Regions from separate parts of the Micrococcus sp. HMSC067E09 genome, predicted to be linked through region 2. Evidence: predicted binding sites of a transcription regulator. Region 2 holds the regulator's gene; the other holds the start of a gene.
What was found. The regulator LexA, encoded in region 2, represses DNA repair genes until DNA is damaged. The targets are predictions, from matches to a motif close to TCGAACANNTGTTCGA.
Positions count from the first base shown of each region.

Region 1: HMPREF2863_RS11830 (HNH endonuclease signature motif containing protein) is a predicted target of LexA. The motif match lies at 4,216-4,231, and genes of this name have one in related genera.

Region 1 covers NZ_KV809440.1:4,958-14,091, forward strand. The annotation lists gene HMPREF2863_RS06610 (HIT family protein) at 1-108, opposite strand, end outside; gene thrS (threonine--tRNA ligase) at 234-2,255, opposite strand; gene HMPREF2863_RS11830 (HNH endonuclease signature motif containing protein) at 2,455-4,200, opposite strand; gene HMPREF2863_RS06625 (DNA polymerase III subunit alpha) at 4,334-8,293, opposite strand; gene HMPREF2863_RS06630 (DUF6504 family protein) at 8,487-8,816, opposite strand.
Region 2 covers NZ_KV809446.1:32,079-41,212, forward strand. The annotation lists gene HMPREF2863_RS08140 (class I SAM-dependent methyltransferase) at 1-581, opposite strand, end outside; gene hflX (GTPase HflX) at 991-2,610, shown strand; gene HMPREF2863_RS08150 (ATP-dependent DNA helicase) at 2,610-4,694, shown strand; gene lexA (transcriptional repressor LexA) at 4,784-5,536, opposite strand; gene HMPREF2863_RS08165 (LysM peptidoglycan-binding domain-containing protein) at 5,798-6,166, shown strand; gene HMPREF2863_RS08170 (histidinol-phosphate transaminase) at 6,423-7,529, shown strand; gene hisB (imidazoleglycerol-phosphate dehydratase HisB) at 7,672-8,253, shown strand; gene hisH (imidazole glycerol phosphate synthase subunit HisH) at 8,253-8,912, shown strand; gene HMPREF2863_RS12080 (hypothetical protein) at 8,912-9,067, shown strand.

The DNA.
Region 1 (9,134 bases), on a different contig from region 2:
CGGGCCGGCGCAGAACGGGCAGGTGTGCTCGTCCTTGACCTGCTCCTGACCCTTGGACACGTACGCCATCCGATGGGCGTTCCAGAGGCGCGAGAAGGCATCGGGCACCCCGGCGAGGGTGTGCTGGTCGGTGGCCCGGCCGTCGTCGGGAAGGCCGTGGCCCGCCGCGGGCGCGTCCGCTGCGCCGGTCGGCGACTGCCGTCCGGCGTCGGGGGCGTCGTGGTGAGGCCGGATCACGGGGTCACCTCGCGGTCGCGCACCGCCTTCACGATGCGGGCGACGGCCTCGTCCACCGGCACGCCGTTGTCCTGCGAGCCGTCACGGAAGCGGAAGGACACGGCGCCGGCCTCGGCGTCCTCGCCGCCGGCGATGAGCACGAACGGCACCTTCTCCTTCGAGGCGGTGCGGATCTTCTTCGGAAAGCGGTCGGAGGAGTCGTCCAGGCGGGCGCGGATGCCCTCGGCCCTGAGCTTGTCCACGACCTCGGCGAGGTAGTCGTTGAACGCCTCCGCCACCGGGACGGCGACGACCTGCTCCGGGGCGAGCCAGGCCGGGAAGGCGCCGGCGTAGTGCTCGGTGAGCACGCCCAAGAAGCGCTCGATCGACCCGAACTTCGCGGCATGGATCATGACCGGCTCCTGGCGGGAGCCGTCCGCGGCCTGGTACTCGAGGCCGAAGCGGGCCGGCTGGTTGAAGTCGTACTGGACGGTCGACATCTGCCAGGTGCGGCCGATGGCGTCGCGGGCCTGCACCGAGATCTTCGGTCCGTAGTAGGCGGCTCCACCCGGATCCGGGACGAGCTCCAGGCCGGTCTCGCGGGCCACGGTCTCGAGCACGGAGGTCGCCTCGGCCCACTGCTCGTCGGTGCCGATGAACTTGTCCGACTCCGGGTCGCGGGTGGACAGCTCCAGGTAGAAGTCGTCCAGGCCGAAGTCCTTGAGCAGCCCGAGGATGAAGTCCAGCAGGTGCTTGACCTCGGCCGGCGCCTGCTCGCGGGTCACGTACGAGTGCGAGTCGTCCTGTGCGAAGCCCCGCACACGGGTCAGCCCGTGGACCACACCGGACTTCTCATGGCGGTACACATGGCCGAACTCGAAGAGGCGCAGCGGCAGCTCGCGGTAGGAGCGGCCCCGGGAGCGGAAGATGAGGTTGTGCATGGGGCAGTTCATCGCCTTGAGGCGGTACTCCTGCCCCTGACGGGTGATGTTGCCGTCCTCGTCGCGCTCCTCGTCCACCTTCAGCGGCGGGAACATGGTGTCCGCGTAGTACGGCAGGTGACCCGAGGTGTGGAACAGGCCGTCCTTCGAGATGTGCGGGGTCCCGACGTACTGGAAGCCCTCCTCGATGTGCCGCTGACGGACGTAGTCCTCCATCTCGCGCTTGATGACGCCGCCGCGCGGATGGAAGACCGGCAGGCCGGAGCCCAGCTCGTCCGGGAAGGAGAACAGGTCCAGCTCGGCGCCGAGCTTGCGGTGGTCGCGGCGCTCGGCCTCGGCCAGGCGCTCCTGGTAGGCCTTGAGGTCCGCCTTGGTGGGCCAGGCGGTGCCGTAGATGCGCTGCAGCTGCCTGTTGTTCTCGTTGCCGAGCCAGTAGGCGGCGGCCGAGCGGGTGAGCGCGAAGGCGTTGGAGATCAGCTTCGTGTTCGGCAGGTGCGGGCCGCGGCAGAGGTCGCACCAGACGGCGTCGCCGGACCTGCGGTCCACGTTGTCGTAGATGGTGATCTCGCCGACGCCGACCTCGACGGAGGCGCCCTCGCCGGCGTTCTCGGCATTGTCCTTCTTGCCGAGCAGCTCGAGCTTGTACGGCTCGGCCGCCATGGCCTCACGGGCCTCGTCCTCGGTGACGACGCGGCGGGCGAACATCTGGTTCTGGTTGACGATCTTCAGCATGAGCTTCTCGATCGCCTTCAGGTCCTCCGGGGTGAAGGGCTCGGCGACGTCGAAGTCGAAGTAGAAGCCGTCCGTGATGTACGGACCGATGCCCAGCTTGGCGTCCGGGCGCAGCTGCTGCACGGCCTGGGCCATGACGTGGGCGGTCGAGTGACGCAGGACGTTGAGCCCGTCCGGCTCCGAGATGTCCACGGCCTCGACGGAGGCGCCCACCGGGACCTCACGCGACAGGTCCCAGAGATGGCCGTCGACGCGCATGACGACGGTGGTCTTCTGGTCCTTGTAGAGCTCCAGACCGGTGGTGCCCTCAGCCACCTCCCGCATCTCTCCGTCGAGGGTGATGAGGATCTTCTTCGGGTCGGACAATGGGTGCTCCTTGTTCACATCAGGCTTCAGGGCTGGTGGCATACGGGGGCCACCGCCAGCCGGGACAAGTCTAGACCCGGGCAGGCAGGCATGCGTACGGGAAGGCAGGCAGGCGTACGGGCCGGCGGGCATGCGTGCGGCAGACGGGCACAGGAAGGCCCACGACCCCACGACCCGCCTGCGGTCCCTGCCTCCTGCGCTACTCGTGCCGCGGATGTCCCCGCGTCCGGTGGTACTGGTTCCGTCTCGGCGTCCGATCCGGGTCGAGGTGCCGGGCCGGGGTGAACCAGGGAACACCGTCCTCGACGTCGATCTCCCACCACCCGGAGTGGACCGCATGGTGATGGTGTGAGCAGAGGAGCACCCCGTTGTCCACGTCGGTCGGACCCCCGTGCTCCCAGTGGTCGATGTGGTGGACCTCGCACCAGGCCGCCGGGATGGTGCAGCCGGGGGCGGCGCATCCGCCGTCGCGGGCGGTGATGGCCTTGCGCTGGGCACGGGTGAAGAGTCGGCGGGCTCGGCCGAGGTCGAGGATCTCGCCTTCACCGCCGAGCACGGCGGGGATGATGTCTGCGTCGCAGGCGATGCGACGGATCTGCCGCGGATCGACCGGACCGGTGAAGTCCATGCAGGACAGGGCCCGGCCGTGTGCGGTTCCGAACGCCACGCCGGCAACCCCCGCTCCGAGTGTGACGCCGGCAGCCCCCATTCCGTCCGTCCTCCCGGGGGCGGTGCCGTTCGTCCACCCGGGGGCGGTGCCGTTCGTCCACGCGGGGTCGGCGCCGGTGCCGTCGGCACCCAGGACAGCACCGCTGACCTGGCGCAGCAGCGTCTCGTAGTCGATGGTGACGAGCAGCTGGGGACGGTGACCGCCGCTGCTCGGAAGCACGTCGGAGCCGGCGTGCGCGAGGGCCGACTGCAGGGCGCTGATCACGGTGTCGGCCTGCTTCTGGCCGCGGGTCCGCGGATCGGTGTGCGGATCGGTGTGCAGATCGGTGTGCGGTGCGGCGGCCGCTCGGCTGCTGGACCGGCCACCGCCGGCCTCCCGGTCGGCCCGAGGGTTGGTGGCCGCTGACGCGAGGGTCTGCAGCACCTCGTTCTGTGCGTCGGTGACGAGCAGCTCCCACCGGTGGAGCCCCCGACGTCGGCCCCGGTAGAACATGCCCTGCGCAGCGTTGAGCTCGGCCTCTGTGGGCGCACCGTGGTCCGGCATCACGACGGCGTCCACGTTCTGGCGCCAGCGCTGGCAGAGACGGCGGATCGAGTCGGCGTCGAGACGGGTGAGCTGCTCGGACAGGAGCCGGTCGGCGCTGGCGATCATGGCGTCCGCCTCGGTGTCCGGCACTCCGGCGAGACGGGCGTCTGTGCGCGCCTCGGTGAGGGTCTTGACCACCACGTCGCCGGCAGCGGGGTCCACGTGCCCGCGGCTCATCGTCGCGGCGACGGCCGGCAGCTGCGGCGGGGTCGCCGGCGCGGTGACGAAGGCCTGCTGCTCACGGGTCGCGGCCGCCCGCGCGATGCGCCGCTTCGCCTCGCGGCGATCCACGCGCAGGGTGCTGCGGAGGTAGTCGGCGGCATCCCGGTGGGCGCTCTTGCCCCGGGGCACACCGAGGATCTCCTCGCGGTCGGCCTCGTTCTCGTGCGCCTTCGCGACGTGTCCGGCCAGCATCGCCTGGGCCGCCGCCACGGTCCGAGCCAGCCGTTCGACGTCTGAGATCAGCTCGGGCAGGTCCTCCTGCTCTCCGGTGGCCCACCAGTCCGGCCCTTCGAGCCGGCGCACCACGTGGTCGGCCAATCGCTGTGCGACGGCGACCTCGTGGGCCATGGGCATGTTCGGGAAGTGGCGGGCGCGGGGATCACGCCGGTCCCGAAGACTTCCGGGGCGCACGGTACCGGGTGGCCGCTCGTCCCCGGCCTTGTTCCTCGTCTCTGTTGCGAGTGCCATGCACCCCACCTCCCTTCGTCCATACATTCGAACATCCGGGCCGGACACGATAAGCGCCACCGGCGGCCGGGCCCGCACTGTCCTGACGTCTCCTGCGGACAAGACCCTGCGTCCCGGCCGGCACGCACCCCGGTCAGCCGTCCGGCGTCGGAAGCAGCTCCCAGGTGTCCGGGTGGGGCACCGGGACGGCACGGTCATCGGACCTGCGGACCGGCCAGGGCAGCTCGCCGCCAGCCCGGGCGCCGGCGAGGGCGACGTCGAGGTCGCGGGCGACCCGGCCGACGTCGGCCTTGACGGGCCAGTGGCCCGTCGCATGGTGGGGCACCTCCGGCAGGCGGCCGGGGTGGGCTCGTGCGCCGACCAGCACACCGTCCCTCTCCGCCGCCCGCCGCCGAGCAGCCTCCCGGTCTGCCCGGAGCCAGCGGGCCCAGGCATCGCGGGTGGAGTCGAGGTAGTCGGGGTCGGGCAGGGTCTCGGGCCGGTGGAGGTCCCAGGCGCGCACGGCCTGCACGGACACGGCCTTCGCTCCGGTGCGGCGCACGGTCCCCTCGATCAGCAGCAGCCGGGAGGAGAACAGCATCTCCCCCGAGGCGTGCTGGGCCTCGGTGAAGAAGGAGGTGTCCACACAGCCGGTGCCGTCGTCCACGGAGACGAACACGACGCGCCGGCCACTGCGCATCGGCGGTGTCTGGGTGGCCACGCGCACCCCTGCGACCAGCACCCGCGACTGGGACCGCAGCGAGAGCAGCCGCTCCGCCTTCGTCACCCCGAGCGCCTCCAGGTAGGGGGCGTGGGAGTCCATGAGGTGTGCGGTGACGTCGAGGGCGGTGAGGTCGAGCTCGGTGCGCACCCGGTCCGCGTTCCGCGGGGACGGGAACATCGGCGTCAGCGACTGCAGCTCCACATCCGGCAGGTCCAGGGACAGCTGCCCGTCCACCTGCCGCGGCCGCGCCTTCCGGGACGTCGTGGCGAGCCGCCCCGGACCCGAGCCGTAGCCGGCGGAGTGCTGCATCTCCAGATGGTGCACGAGGTCCGTGCGCGAGGCCCCGCCCGGCGGCAGCAGGCAGTCCAGCGCCCCGAGCTGCGCGAGCCGTTCGAGATTGCGGGCGGTCGGCCGGGCACGGTCGCGCACGTCGGCCAGGCTCATGTAGGGCCTCCCGTCCACGAGCCGCCGCACCTCGGCCTCGCTCAGCCCGGACAGCGCGCTCATCGGCAGACGGATCCCCCAGCGTCCCGGCCCGCGGGAGGCCCCCTGCGCAGACGCCCCCTGCCCAGATGCCCCCTGTGCAGACGCCCCCTGTGCAGACGCCTCCTGCGCAGACGGTCCCGGCACAGGCGGTTCCCCGACGACGGCCGCCTCACCCCCTCCTGCCGGCCCACCGGCGGAGGCGGGTGCCGTCGTCGGGAAGAGGGTCTCGGGCGTTCCCCCGTGGCCTCCATCGCGGGGCGGCAGTCCGAGCTCGGGATGGTCCGGCACCCATTCGACGCGGACGTGGTCGGAGGAGCGGTTCACGTCCACGGGGAGCACGGGGATGCCCATGCGGCGGGCCTCGGCGATCATGAGACGGGCGGGGTACATGCCGGGGTCGTGCTCGAGGATCGCGGCCATGAACGCCTCCGGGTGGTGCGTCTTCAGCCAGGCCGAGTGGTAGGTGGGCACTGCGAACGCCGCCCCGTGCGCCTTGCAGAACCCGAAGGAGCCGAAGGCGTGGAGGGTGGCCCAGACCTCGTCGATGACGTCGAGGCTGTAGCCGCGGGACAGGGCCCGGGAGCGGAAGAACTCCTCCACACGGGTCTCGGCGTCGGAGCCGATGAGACGGCGGAGCTCGTCGGCCTTGGCAAGGCCGCAGCCGGTCATGACGTCGAAGGTGCGCAGCACCTGCTCGTGGAACACGGTGACCCCGTGGGTCTCGGCGAGCACGGGAACGAGGTCCGGGTGCGGGTAGTGGGCCGGCGCCCACCCGTGCCGCTGTTCCAGGAAGGGGCGCACCATGTCCGACTGCATGGGGCCGGGGCGGAACAGGGAGATGTCCACGATGAGATCCTCGAACCGCTCCGGGGCGAGCTTGCCGATCAGCTCCCGCTGGCCCGGGGACTCGATCTGGAAGCAGCCGAGCGTGTGGGTGGTGCGGATCATCTCGTAGGTGGCGGGGTCGTCCAAGGGAACCTGCTCGAGGTCCACCTGCTCGCCGGTGGTGCGGGCGACCTCCTGGAGGGCGTAGGCGATGGCGGACTGCATGCGGACGCCGAGGACGTCGAGCTTGAGCATGCCCATGGGGTCCATGTCGTGCTTGTCGAACTGGCTCATGGGCAGGCCGAGGCCGGAGGGCTGCACGGGGGTGCGCTTCAGCAGGGAGGCGTCCCCGAGGATCACGCCGCACGGGTGCATGGAGATGTGCCGCGGCAGCCGGTCCAGGCGCTCGGTGAGGTCCACGAGCAGGTCCAGCTGCCGGCTGCCCTCGCGGCGCCCGGACTCGAGGCGCTCGGCGAAGCCGCGCAGCTCCGGCATGCGCTCGAGGGCGTCGCGGAAGTGGGAGGCGGAGAACCGCCACAGCTGCTTGGCCACCGCGTCCACCTCCGGGTCCGGCATGCCCAGGGCGAGCCCGGCGTCCCGCACGGCGCCGCGGGCCCGGTAGGCGTTCTGCATGCTCATCAGGGTGGTGCGCTGCTGTCCGAACCGTTCGAACAGCGCCCGGTAGACCTCGTGGCGGCGGGCGGACTCCACGTCGATGTCGATGTCCGGCAGGGTCGAGCGGTCGTCCGAGAGGAACCGCTCCATGAGCAGCCCCTGCGCCATGGGGTCCACGTGCGAGATCCGCAGGGCGTGGTTGACCAGCGAGGACGCTCCCGAGCCCCGAGCCGCCACGCGCACGCCGCGGCCCTCGATCATCCGCACCACCTCGGCCACCGTGAGGAAGTACCCGGAGAACCCGAGCCGGGAGATGATCCCGAGCTCGTGCTCCACACGCTCCTCGAGCTCCCGGCCGGCCGCCGTGGCGGCGAAGGCCGTGCCCGTGAACAGGTCCGGGTAGCGGTCGGCCACCCCCGCCAGGGTCCGCTCCCGCAGCACCCGTGCCGGGTCCCCCTCGATCCCGACGACGGCCGCCTCCGGAACACGCGGCCGCCCCCATCCGAGGTCCTCGGCAGGGTCCACGGCACAGGCCTCGGCCAAGGCCTGGGTGGCCGCGAGCAGGGCTGCAGGGCGGATGTCCGCGGCGTCCGCGACCTCGGCGGCGATCTGCCGCATGGCCGCGGTGGGCTTGAGCCATCCCTGGCCGTTGGGCTGCAGGTCGTGCGCCCCGTCCAGAGCGCTGAGGGCCCGGACGGCGTCCAGGACGTCGGCGGTGGCGGCCCCGTCCGGGGCGGCGTAGCGGACGGCGTTGGTGAGCACGGCGGGCACCCGGACCTGCGCGGCGGCGCGGACCATCTTCACGGCGTGCCCGGTGTCGCACCGCCGCCCGGGTGCGGAGAGGTGGCTGACCGCGTTGACGTGCAGGCTGCGGGCGGGCAGAGCGGCCTTCCAGCGGCGCAGCCCCTGCAGGCCGGCGTTCCAGCGGCGGCGGGCCAGGTGCCGGCCGACGTCCGAGTCCGGGCCGAGCAGGACGAACAGCTCGGGCGTCGGCGGGTTCTTCGGGTCCGCCGCGGTGGGCACCGGTCCGGCGGCGGCCGCGGCCAGCTCGGCGACCGTGAGCACCGGGGCACCGCCGCCGGCGCCGCCCGTGGTGCGGGCGTGCGCCGCCGAGACCACCCGGCACAGCGCAGCGTACCCGGAGCCCCCGCAGCCGCCGCGGGCCAGGATCACCACGCGGCCGGCTTCGGCCCCCGGCTCCTGCGTCCCCGGCCGCTCCCCCGGCGGCAGGTCTGCCCAGGTGACGGCGAGGTCCACGCCGACGATCGGGGCGATCCCGTGCTGCCTGCACGCGGAGACGTGCTTGGCCATGCCGTAGAGGCCGTCGCGGTCGGTGCAGGCGAGCAGGCGCTGCCCGTCGGCGGCCGCGGCGGCGACGAGTTCGGCGGGCCAGGACGCTCCGTAGTGCGCGCTGAAGGCGCTGGCGACCTGCAGGTGGGCGAAGGGCTCGGCGGTCTCGGTCATGCTGACACTCCTGTTCGACGGAACCGGCACCGCCCGATGACGGCGGACGGACCGGGCGGCGGGAAGCACGGACAGAGCGCGACGGGAAGCGCGGACAGGCGTGGGTGAGGCGGACGACGGAGGGAAGGGGCCGGCGTCGGGAAGGACGGGCGGGCGAAGGCCCGCACCTCACGGGGCGGCGGACAGGTGCGGGCTAGGCGGTGGCCACGAGGGGCAGGCAGACCCCGCCGTGGATGCGGATCAGACGCCAGCGGCCGGAGTCCAGGTGATGGGCGACGTCCACGGTCTGCAGCGGAGCGTTGCCGGCACGGGCGAGCCGGACCTGGAGGCGCCAGATCTCGTGGTCCACGAGGCCGGCGCCACGGCCCTTCTCGGCCCGGTGCTCCTCGGCCCACCAGCGGCGGCGCTCGTACCAGCGCACCGGACGCTCGGCGAGCGCGTAGTCCCGACCGTTCCAGCGGAGCCGGTGCGGCGTGCCGTCCTGCGCGCACTCCACGGCGACGGACTGCGTGAAGATTCCCATGGTCTTCTCCCTGATTCCCTGCTCGGTTCTGCCGGCGGACCGGCGTGTGCGGACCCGACGGCGGGATGCCGTCGGGCGGTGGGAGCGGCAGGCCCCGAGGGGCCCTGGACGGGAAGCGCTGGGAAGGCCGCACCCACCATGCTACTCGAACATGTGTTCGAATCGCTTCCCCGAAGCTACGGAGGCGGCCGGACACGATAAGCGTCACTGGGGCGTCGGGGGCCGGTGCGGTGCCCTTCATCCGACCGTCACCGACACGTCACACCGTGCTGTCAGGCTCGATGTCGCGCCGGGGCGTGCGGGGGTTACGCCGGAGGG
Region 2 (9,134 bases):
TCGGCGGTGAACTCGCTGGGCGCCCGCTGCTGGAGCATCGTGCGAATCCACGGCAGCAGCGAGTCCGCCCCGAGGTTCTTCTGCACCACCAGCCACGCCTCGCCGCTCGGGTTCAGCGCCGGCAGCCACCGCTGCAGCAGCGCGTGCAGGGCCGGCTTGCCGATGCGGATCGGCGGGTTGGACCAGATCAGGTCGAACCCGGCGTCCTCGGGCACCTCCTCCGGGCGCACCGCGGTCACGTTCGCCGCGCCCACGGCCTCGGCGTTGTCCCGGCACAGGGCGATCGAGCGCTCGTTGACCTCCACCGCGGTCACCTGCGCGCCCGGGGACTGCATCGCCATGGTCAGCGCGATCGGGCCCCAGCCGGCACCCACGTCCAGGAACGCGCCCTCGGCCGGCGGCTCCGGCACCACGGCGAGCAGCGCGCGGGTGCCCTTGTCGATCCCCTCGGGGGAGAAGATCCCGTTGGCGGTCTGTACGCACACCTCGCGTCCGGCCAGCTCGACGCTGATCGTGCGGCGGCGTTCCGGGGTGTCCGGCTCGGAGGAGAAGTAGTGGGCGCTGTCGGTCACGGCCACGATCGTACCGGCGCCCGTCCCGCCGCCTCCTTCCCACCCCGGTTCCGCCCGCGGCGGACGCCCCGTGCACATCCGCCGCTCGGTTCTGTAGGCTGTCCCGCATGTTCCTGATGTACATCTGAGCCCACCGGCTCGAGCACCGCTCGCCGACAGCTCCGCCTCCGCCCGCACCGTGAGTGCCCCTGTGGCGCGCCCCGCGCGCCCGAATCCGGAGGCGACCAGGAACCCGCCCTGCCGTGGCAGACCCACCCGACAGTCCGTCGTCGTGGATCCCCTCCTGCACAGGGTGCGCCCGTCCCCAGCATGTCGCCCACGCGGTCCACCGCAGAGACCACCCACTACGCTTGAGACCCGGGCCCGCCGGCGCCCGCGCGGCACCGATGCCGCCGCCCCGGCCGGCCCAGAGGAGACCATGACCCAAAAGAACAGCCACACCCCGGACGTCGACCCCCAGCAGCCGGGGGATGACGACATCCAGGCCGTCATCGACCGCATCCTCGCCACCCACGGCGGCGCTCAGGACCAGACCCACGACGACGGCCGCTCGCCGGCGGCCGCCGACCTCGCCGCCGAGGACGGCCCGGCAGAGCGTGGCTCCGCCCTGTCCGGCCGGGCGCTCGCGCTCGACGACGGCGGCCATGGGCACACCGGCTACGACGGCGACCAGGACGAGCTCGCCGAGCGCAACGCCCTGCGCCGCGTCGCCGGGCTGTCCACCGAGCTCGAGGACATGTCCGAGGTCGAGTACCGCCAGCTCCGCCTGGAACGGGTGGTGCTCGCCGGCGTCTGGAGCGAGGGCACCGCCGAGGACGCCGAGAACTCGCTGCGCGAGCTCGCCGCGCTCGCCGAGACCGCCGGCTCCGAGGTCCTGGACGGCGTCATCCAGCGCCGCCACACCCCGGACCCGGCCACCTACCTCGGCAAGGGCAAGGCCCAGGAGCTGCGGGAGATCGTCGCCATGACCGGCGCGGACACCGTGGTGGTGGACTCCGAGATCGCCCCGTCCCAGCGCCGTGCCCTCGAGGACCTGGTGCGCGTGAAGGTCATCGACCGCACCGCCCTGATCCTGGACATCTTCGCCCAGCACGCGAAGTCGCGCGAGGGCCGCGCCCAGGTGGAGCTGGCCCAGCTCGAGTACCTGCTGCCGCGCCTGCGCGGCTGGGGAGAGTCCATGTCCCGCCAGGCCGGCGGCCGCGCCGCCGGCGGCGAGGGCATCGGCTCCCGCGGCCCCGGAGAGACCAAGATCGAGCTGGACCGCCGCCGCATCCGCACCCGGATGGCCAAGCTGAAGAAGGACATCGCGGGCATGAAGCCGGCCCGCGAGGCCAAGCGCGCCAACCGCCGCCGCAACAGGGTGCCCTCCGTGGCGATCGCCGGCTACACCAACGCCGGCAAGTCCTCCCTGCTCAACCGCCTCACCAAGGCGGGCGTGCTCGTGGAGAACGCCTTGTTCGCCACCCTGGACCCGACCGTCCGCAAGGCGGTCACCCCGGACGGGATCGGCTACACCCTCTCGGACACCGTGGGCTTCGTGCGCAACCTGCCCACCCAGCTGGTGGAGGCCTTCCGCTCCACCCTGGAGGAGGTCACGGACTCGGACGTGATCCTCCATGTGGTGGACGCCGCCCACCCGGACCCGGAAGGGCAGATCGCCGCCGTGCGCGGGGTGCTCGCCGAGGTGGACGCGCAGAAGATCCCGGAGATCATCGTCCTGAACAAGGCGGACGCGGCAGATCCGGCCGTGATCGCCCGCATCCGCGCCAAGGAGCCGCACACCGCGGTGGTCTCCGCACGCACCGGCGAGGGCATCGAGGCGCTGGAGCAGCTGATCGCGGACACCATCCCGCGGCCGAACGTGCCCATGGAGGTGCTCATCCCCTTCACCCACGGCGAGCTCGTCTCCCGCCTGCACTCCCCGGACGCGGAGATCCTCTCCGAGACCTATGAGGAGGGCGGCACCCGCATGCACGTGCTCGTCCGGCCGGATGTGGCCGGGGAGATCGAGGCCTACCGCGTGGACCGGCAGGACTGATGGGGACGCAGCAGAGCACCCCGCGCACGGACCGCGAGCGCGAGGCCCTCGCGCTGCTGGACGCCGCCGTGGAGGCCACCGGCGGCCAGCACCGCGAGGGCCAGCGGGAGATGGTCCTGCAGGTCGCCCGGTCCCTGGAGTCCCGGCGGCACCTGCTGGTGCAGGCCGGCACCGGCACCGGCAAGTCCCTGGCCTACCTCATCCCGGCGCTGCAGCACGCCATGGAGCAGGAGGACCCCGTGGTGGTGGCCACCGCGACCCTCGCCCTCCAGGCGCAGATCATGCGCCGGGACGCGCCCCGGCTGATCGAGGCCCTCAGGGACGAGCTCCCGCGCGAGCCGGTGGTGGCCCTGGTGAAGGGCCGCTCCAACTACCTGTGCCGACACAAGGTGGACGGCGGCTACCCCGGGGACGAGGACGCCGAGACCCTCTTCACCGTGGCGGACGACGGCGGCATGCTCTCCACCGAGGCGGACGACGAGTCCGGTCCCACCACCTCCCTCGGGCGCGAGGTCGTGTACCTGCGCACGTGGGCCGAGCAGACGGAGACCGGTGACCGGGACGACCTCGAGGTCCCCGTCACGGACCGCGCCTGGCGGCAGGTCTCGGTCTCCGCGACCGACTGCCTCGGCGCCTCCAAGTGCCCCGTGGCCGAAGAATGCTTCTCCGAGCGCGCCCGCGCCAACGCCGCCGACGCGGACGTGGTGGTCACCAACCACGCGATGCTCGCGATCTCCGCTTTCGAGGGCCTGGCCGTGCTGCCGGAGTACTCGGCGGTGATCGTGGACGAGGCCCATGAGCTGCAGGACCGGGTCACCGGCGCGGTCACCGGGCAGCTGTCCGGCTCGATCGTGCTGGGAGCGGCCACGTCGTTGCGCCGCCACGGCACCGTGGCCGTGGAGGACCTCGTCTCCGCCGCAGCGAGCCTGGACGCCGCCTTCACCCCCTGCCCCTCCGGGCTGCTGGCCACCGGCCTGGACGACGCGCAGGAGACCGCGCTCAACGCCGTGCTCGCCGCCGTCCGGCAGTGCCTGTCCGACCTCGGCACCGGCAAGGAGACCGAGACCGACGGCGGCCGTCAGATGGCCCGGGCCCGCGCTCTGGACGTGCTCGAGGTGACCGAGCGGATGCTCGCCGCACGGCCCGAGGCCGACTTCCCGGAGGTCGTCTGGGCCACCCGTCCCGGCCACTTCGAGCCCGGAGTCGGCTGGCAGCCCGGCAACGAGGAGGACCCGCCCCAGCTCTACGTGGCCCCGCTCTCGGTGGCCGGCAAGCTGCGCGAGGGGCTGTTCGGCGCCGCCACCACTGTGCTCACCTCCGCCACCCTGACCGTGGGCACGGGCGAGCGCCGCTTCGACTCCGTGGCCGGGGACGTGGGCCTGGCCGGACCAGACGCGCCGAGGTTCACGGTCGCGGACGTCGGCAGTCCCTTCGACTATCCGCGGCAGGGGGTGCTCTACGTGGCTCGCCACCTTCCTAAGCCGGGCCGCTTCGCCTCCGAGGAGTCCCTGGACGAGCTCGAGCGGCTCATCACCGCCTCCCGCGGCGGGGCGCTGGGCCTGTTCTCCTCCCGCCGGGCCGCCGAGGACGCCGCCGAGGCCATGCGCCGCCGGTGCGGGAAGGACATCGAGATCCTCTGCCAGGGCGACGCCACCCTCTCCGCGCTGGTCAAGCAGTTCGCCGAGGAGCCGGATACCTGCCTGTTCGGCACCATGAGCCTCTGGCAGGGCGTGGACGTCCCGGGCCCCTCGCTGCGCCTGGTGGTGATCGACCGCATCCCGTTCCCACGTCCGGACGACCCGCTCTCCCTGGCCCGCACCCGTGCGATCAGCAGCCACGGCGGCAACGGGTTCATGGCGGTCTCCGCCACCCACGCCGCCATCCGCCTGGCCCAGGGCGCCGGCCGTCTCATCCGCTCCGTGCAAGACAGGGGCGTGGTGGCCGTGCTCGACTCCCGTCTGGCCACCGCCCGCTACGGCGGCTTCCTCGCCTCGGCCCTGCCGGACTTCTGGCGCACCACGGACCCGACGGTGGTGGAAGGCGTCCTCGGCCGCCTCGCCGCGTCCGTGGATCAGGACGGCTGACGCCGCCTTCCCGACGACGGCTCCTCACCTGCACGAAGCCCCTCACCCGGATTCCGGGTGAGAGGCTTCGTGGCGCCGGGCGGTGCGGCTCAGAGGGCGCGGAGCACGGTGACGACGCGGCCCATGATCGTGGCGTGGTCTCCCAGGATCGGCTCGTAGGCGGTGTTCTGCGGCAGCAGCCAGGTGTGGCCGTCGCGCTGGCGGAAGGTCTTCACGGTGGCCTCGTCGTCCAGCAGGGCGGCGACGATGTCCCCGTTCACGGCGGTGTTCTGGCGGCGGACCACCACCCAGTCGCCGTCGCAGATGGCGGCGTCCACCATCGAGTCGCCGGAGACCTTGAGCATGAACAGCTCGCCCTCGCCGGTGAGGCGGCGGGGCAGTGCCATGACGTCCTCGACCTGCTGGTCGGCGAGGATCGGCCCACCGGCGGCGATGCGGCCGACCCACGGCACGGGGACGGAGTCTCCCTCCTCCGTGCCGGTGTGCCACGTGGGCAGCGCCGAGACCACGGCGTCGCCGTCGGCGGACGTCGCGCCGGCTGCGGCCTCACCGGCGGCCTCGCCGGAGGCGGCCAGGAGTGTCCCGTCCTCGTCCCGCAGCACCTCGAGGGCACGGGGGCGGCCCGGGTGGCGGCGCAGGTAGCCGAACTGTTCGAGGCGGGTGAGCTGGTGCTTCACGGAGGAGAGTGAGCCCAGGCCGGCGGCGTCGCCGATCTCGCGCATGGACGGCGGGTAGCCGTGCTCGGCGATGGACGCGCGGATCGTCTCCACGATCGCGCGCTGGCGCGGCGTGAGGGTCTGCGGCGTCCCGGTGGGGTGCTCAGGGGGCTGAGGAGTGGCCATGGCGGTCCGTTCCTGCTCGGCGGCGTCGGCGGTGTTCCCTATCGTGTCCGCCCCTCGTGGTCTGCTGTCCGGCGTCACCTGGAGAGGGTCGTCCACGGGCGGAACCCGTGGCTCGACCGTAGCCCAGGAGACCGACCGGTTCAAAGATATGTTCGAACTCGGCATGGCGCGTCTCGAAGACGTGTGCTAGAAAAGTGTTCGAACAGATCGAACGGATGTTCGAACAGCCTGCTCCGGCAGGTGGAAAGGCAAGGCAGCACCATGAACGCTCGCACCCGCTCCGTCACCCGCACCGGCACCGTCCAGGCTGCCGACTGGCGGCTGAACCGCCGCGGCCGCTTCGTCCTGCGCGGCCTGCCCGTGATGGTGCTCGCGGCCGTGCTCACCGCTCTGGCGGCCACGGCCCTGTCCATCACCCTGTCCCCGGCGGCCGTGTCCTCCAATCAGGCCGGCGCGGAGCTGGAGAAGGTCACCGTGATGCCCGGTGACAACCTGTGGGACATCGCCGGCCGTGTGGATCCGGCGGCCGACCGCTTCGCCACCATGGAACGCATCACCGAGCTCAACGGCCTCGAGGGCCGCACCCTCGAGACCGGCGACGACCTCTTCGTGCCGGCCATGGCCGACTGACCCGTTCGTGCCGGCCATGGCCGACTGACCCGCCCGTGCCGGCCATGGCCGACTGCACCGGCTGGATCCCTGCACGTCGTGCCCCCCGATCCCTTCATGTCCTCCTCTTGCGCAGGAACGATCCCGCGGCTCCCGGCTGATCACAGGCCTGCTCCAGACCCCGCCGCCGCCCGGCGTGCTTCCCCCTCTGTCGCTGCCCGCGCCCTCGGGCGTCACGCGGCGGCCGCCGGCGGCGGCGGTTCCTAGACTGATCGCCATGACCGATCTGGACGCCCTCCCGCTCCGCGAGTCCCTGAAGGGGCAGAGTCCCTACGGTGCGCCCCAGCTGGACGTCACCGTCGCGCTGAACACCAACGAGAACACGCATCCGGTGCCTCCGATCGTGGCCGACGCCATCGTGCAGTCGGTCGCCCGGGTCGCCGGCGGTCTCAACCGCTACCCGGACCGTGAGTTCGTGGAGCTGCGCGAGCGTCTGGCGGACTACCTCGGCCACGGCCTCACCCCGGAGCACCTCTGGGCGGCCAACGGCTCCAATGAGGTCCTCCAGCAGATCCTGCAGGCCTTCGGCGGCCCGGGCCGCTCCGTGCTGAGCTTCCTGCCCTCCTACTCCATGTATCCGCTGCTGGCCTCCGGCACGGACACCGAGTTCATCGACGGCGGCCGCGCCGCGGACTACGCGCTCTCCGCCGAGCACGCCGCGGCCTGCATCCGCGGCCACCGCCCGAACCTCGTGTTCCTGGCGTCCCCGAACAACCCGACCGGCACCGCGCTGTCCCTGGACACCATCCGCGCCGTCTACGACGCCACGGAGGAGGTCGCGGCCGCGGGCGGCCCGGCCGCCATGGTCGTGGTGGACGAGGCCTACGCCGAGTTCGCCCTCGCCGGCACCGAGCCGGCCCTCACCCTGCTCGAGGGCCGCCCGCGCCTGGTCGTCACCCGCACCATGTCCAAGGCCTTCGCCCTCGCCGGCGTCCGCCTCGGCTACATGGCCGCGGACCCGGCGGTCTGCGACGCGCTTCGCCTTGTGCGCCTGCCCTACCACCTCTCCGCCGTGAACCAGGCGACCGCCAACGCGGCCCTGCAGCACGTGGACGCACTCCTGGAGACCGTGGAGGAGATCAAGGTGCAGCGCGACCGGATCGTGGACACCCTCCGCGACTACGGCCTCACCCCGGCCGTCTCGGACTCGAACTTCGTGTTCTTCGGCGGCCTCGAGGACGCGCACGCCGTCTGGCAGGGCCTGCTGGAGCGCGGCGTGCTCGTCCGGGACGTGGGCATCCCGCACCATCTGCGCGTCACCGCCGGCACCGAGGAGGAGACCACCGCGTTCCTCACTGCACTGGCCGAGGTGCTCGGCCGCTGAGACCGAGGCGGCACCGCACCGCCCGCCTCCGTACGATGGGAGGCGATTCCCCGAACCGCCCGATCGCCCGGCCCGTCGCCGGCGACCGCACCCAGAGAGGACCGCCGTGGCAGCAGAGCTCGTCTCCGGACGCCGCGCCCGCATGCAGCGCACCACCAGCGAGTCGGACGTGTACGTCGAGATGGACCTCGACGGCACCGGCACCGCCGAGATCTCCACCACCGTGCCGTTCTACGACCACATGCTCACGGCGCTGTGCAAGCACTCGCAGATGGACCTGACCGTCCGGGCCACGGGCGACACTCACATCGACGTGCACCACACGGTCGAGGACGTCGCCATCACCCTCGGAGAGGTCCTCAAGGCCGCCCTCGGGGACAAGCGCGGCATCCGTCGGTTCGGCGAGGCGTCGGTGCCGCTGGACGAGGCGCTGGCGCGCGCCGTCGTCGACGTCTCCGGCAGGCCGTACCTGGTGCACGAGGGCGAGCCGGAGGGGCAGCAGTACCACCTGATCGGCGGCCACTTCACCGGCTCCATGACCCGTCACGTGTTCGAGTCGATCACCTACCACGCCTCCATCTGTCTGCACATGGACGTGGTGCGCGGCCGGGACCCGCACCACATCGTGGAGGCCCAGTTCAAGGCCTTCGCCCGCGCCCTGCGCGCCGCCGTGGAGGACGACCCGCGCGTGAACGACATCCCGTCCACGAAGGGCGCCCTCTGATGGCGAGCCCGACCTCCGTCCCCGGCGTGAGGCCGACCGTCGCCGTCCTGGACTACGGCTCCGGCAACGTCCACTCCGCCGTCCGTGCGGTCGAACGCGCCGGCGCGACCGTGGAGCTGACCGACGACGCGGACACCGTGCTCAACGCGGACGGCCTGCTCGTCCCCGGCGTCGGCGCCTTCTCCGCCGTGATGGAGGCGCTCGCGGCCTCCGGAGGCACCCGCTGGATCGGCCGCCGCGTGGCCGGAGGCCGCCCCGTGCTCGGCATCTGCGTGGGCCACCAGGTCCTCTTCGACGAGGGCGTGGAGCACGGCGTGCGCACCGAGGGCATGGGGGAGTGGCCCGGTCTCGTCGAGGAGCTGCAGGCGGACGTGCTGCCGCACATGGGCTGGAACACCGTCCGCCCGCCCGAGGACACCGTGCTCTTCCGCGGCGTCGAGGACGAGCGGTTCTACTTCGTCCACTCCTACGGCGTGCTGAGGTGGCAGTTCGACCAGTCCATCTCCGCCATGAAGCCGCCGCAGGTCACATGGGCCCACCACGGCACGGACTTCGTGGCGGCCGTGGAGAACGGGCCGCTCTCGGCCACGCAGTTCCACCCGGAGAAGTCCGGGGACGCCGGCCTGCAGCTGCTGGCCAACTGGCTGGGGTCCCTCTGATGCCGTACTGGTCCATCCTCTACCTCGGCCTCGGCGGCATCCTGCTCGGCGCCGCCTGGTCGCTGCGTTCCCAGCGCGCCCCATGGTGGGCCGTCGCGATCGCGCTGGTGCTCGCCGTGATGGCGATCGCCGCGGCGTTCCTCACCGTCCCCTGACGGGTCTGCGGGCTGTGGGCCCGCCTCATGAACCACGACGACGGCCGCCCACCTGTGGTGTCCGTCC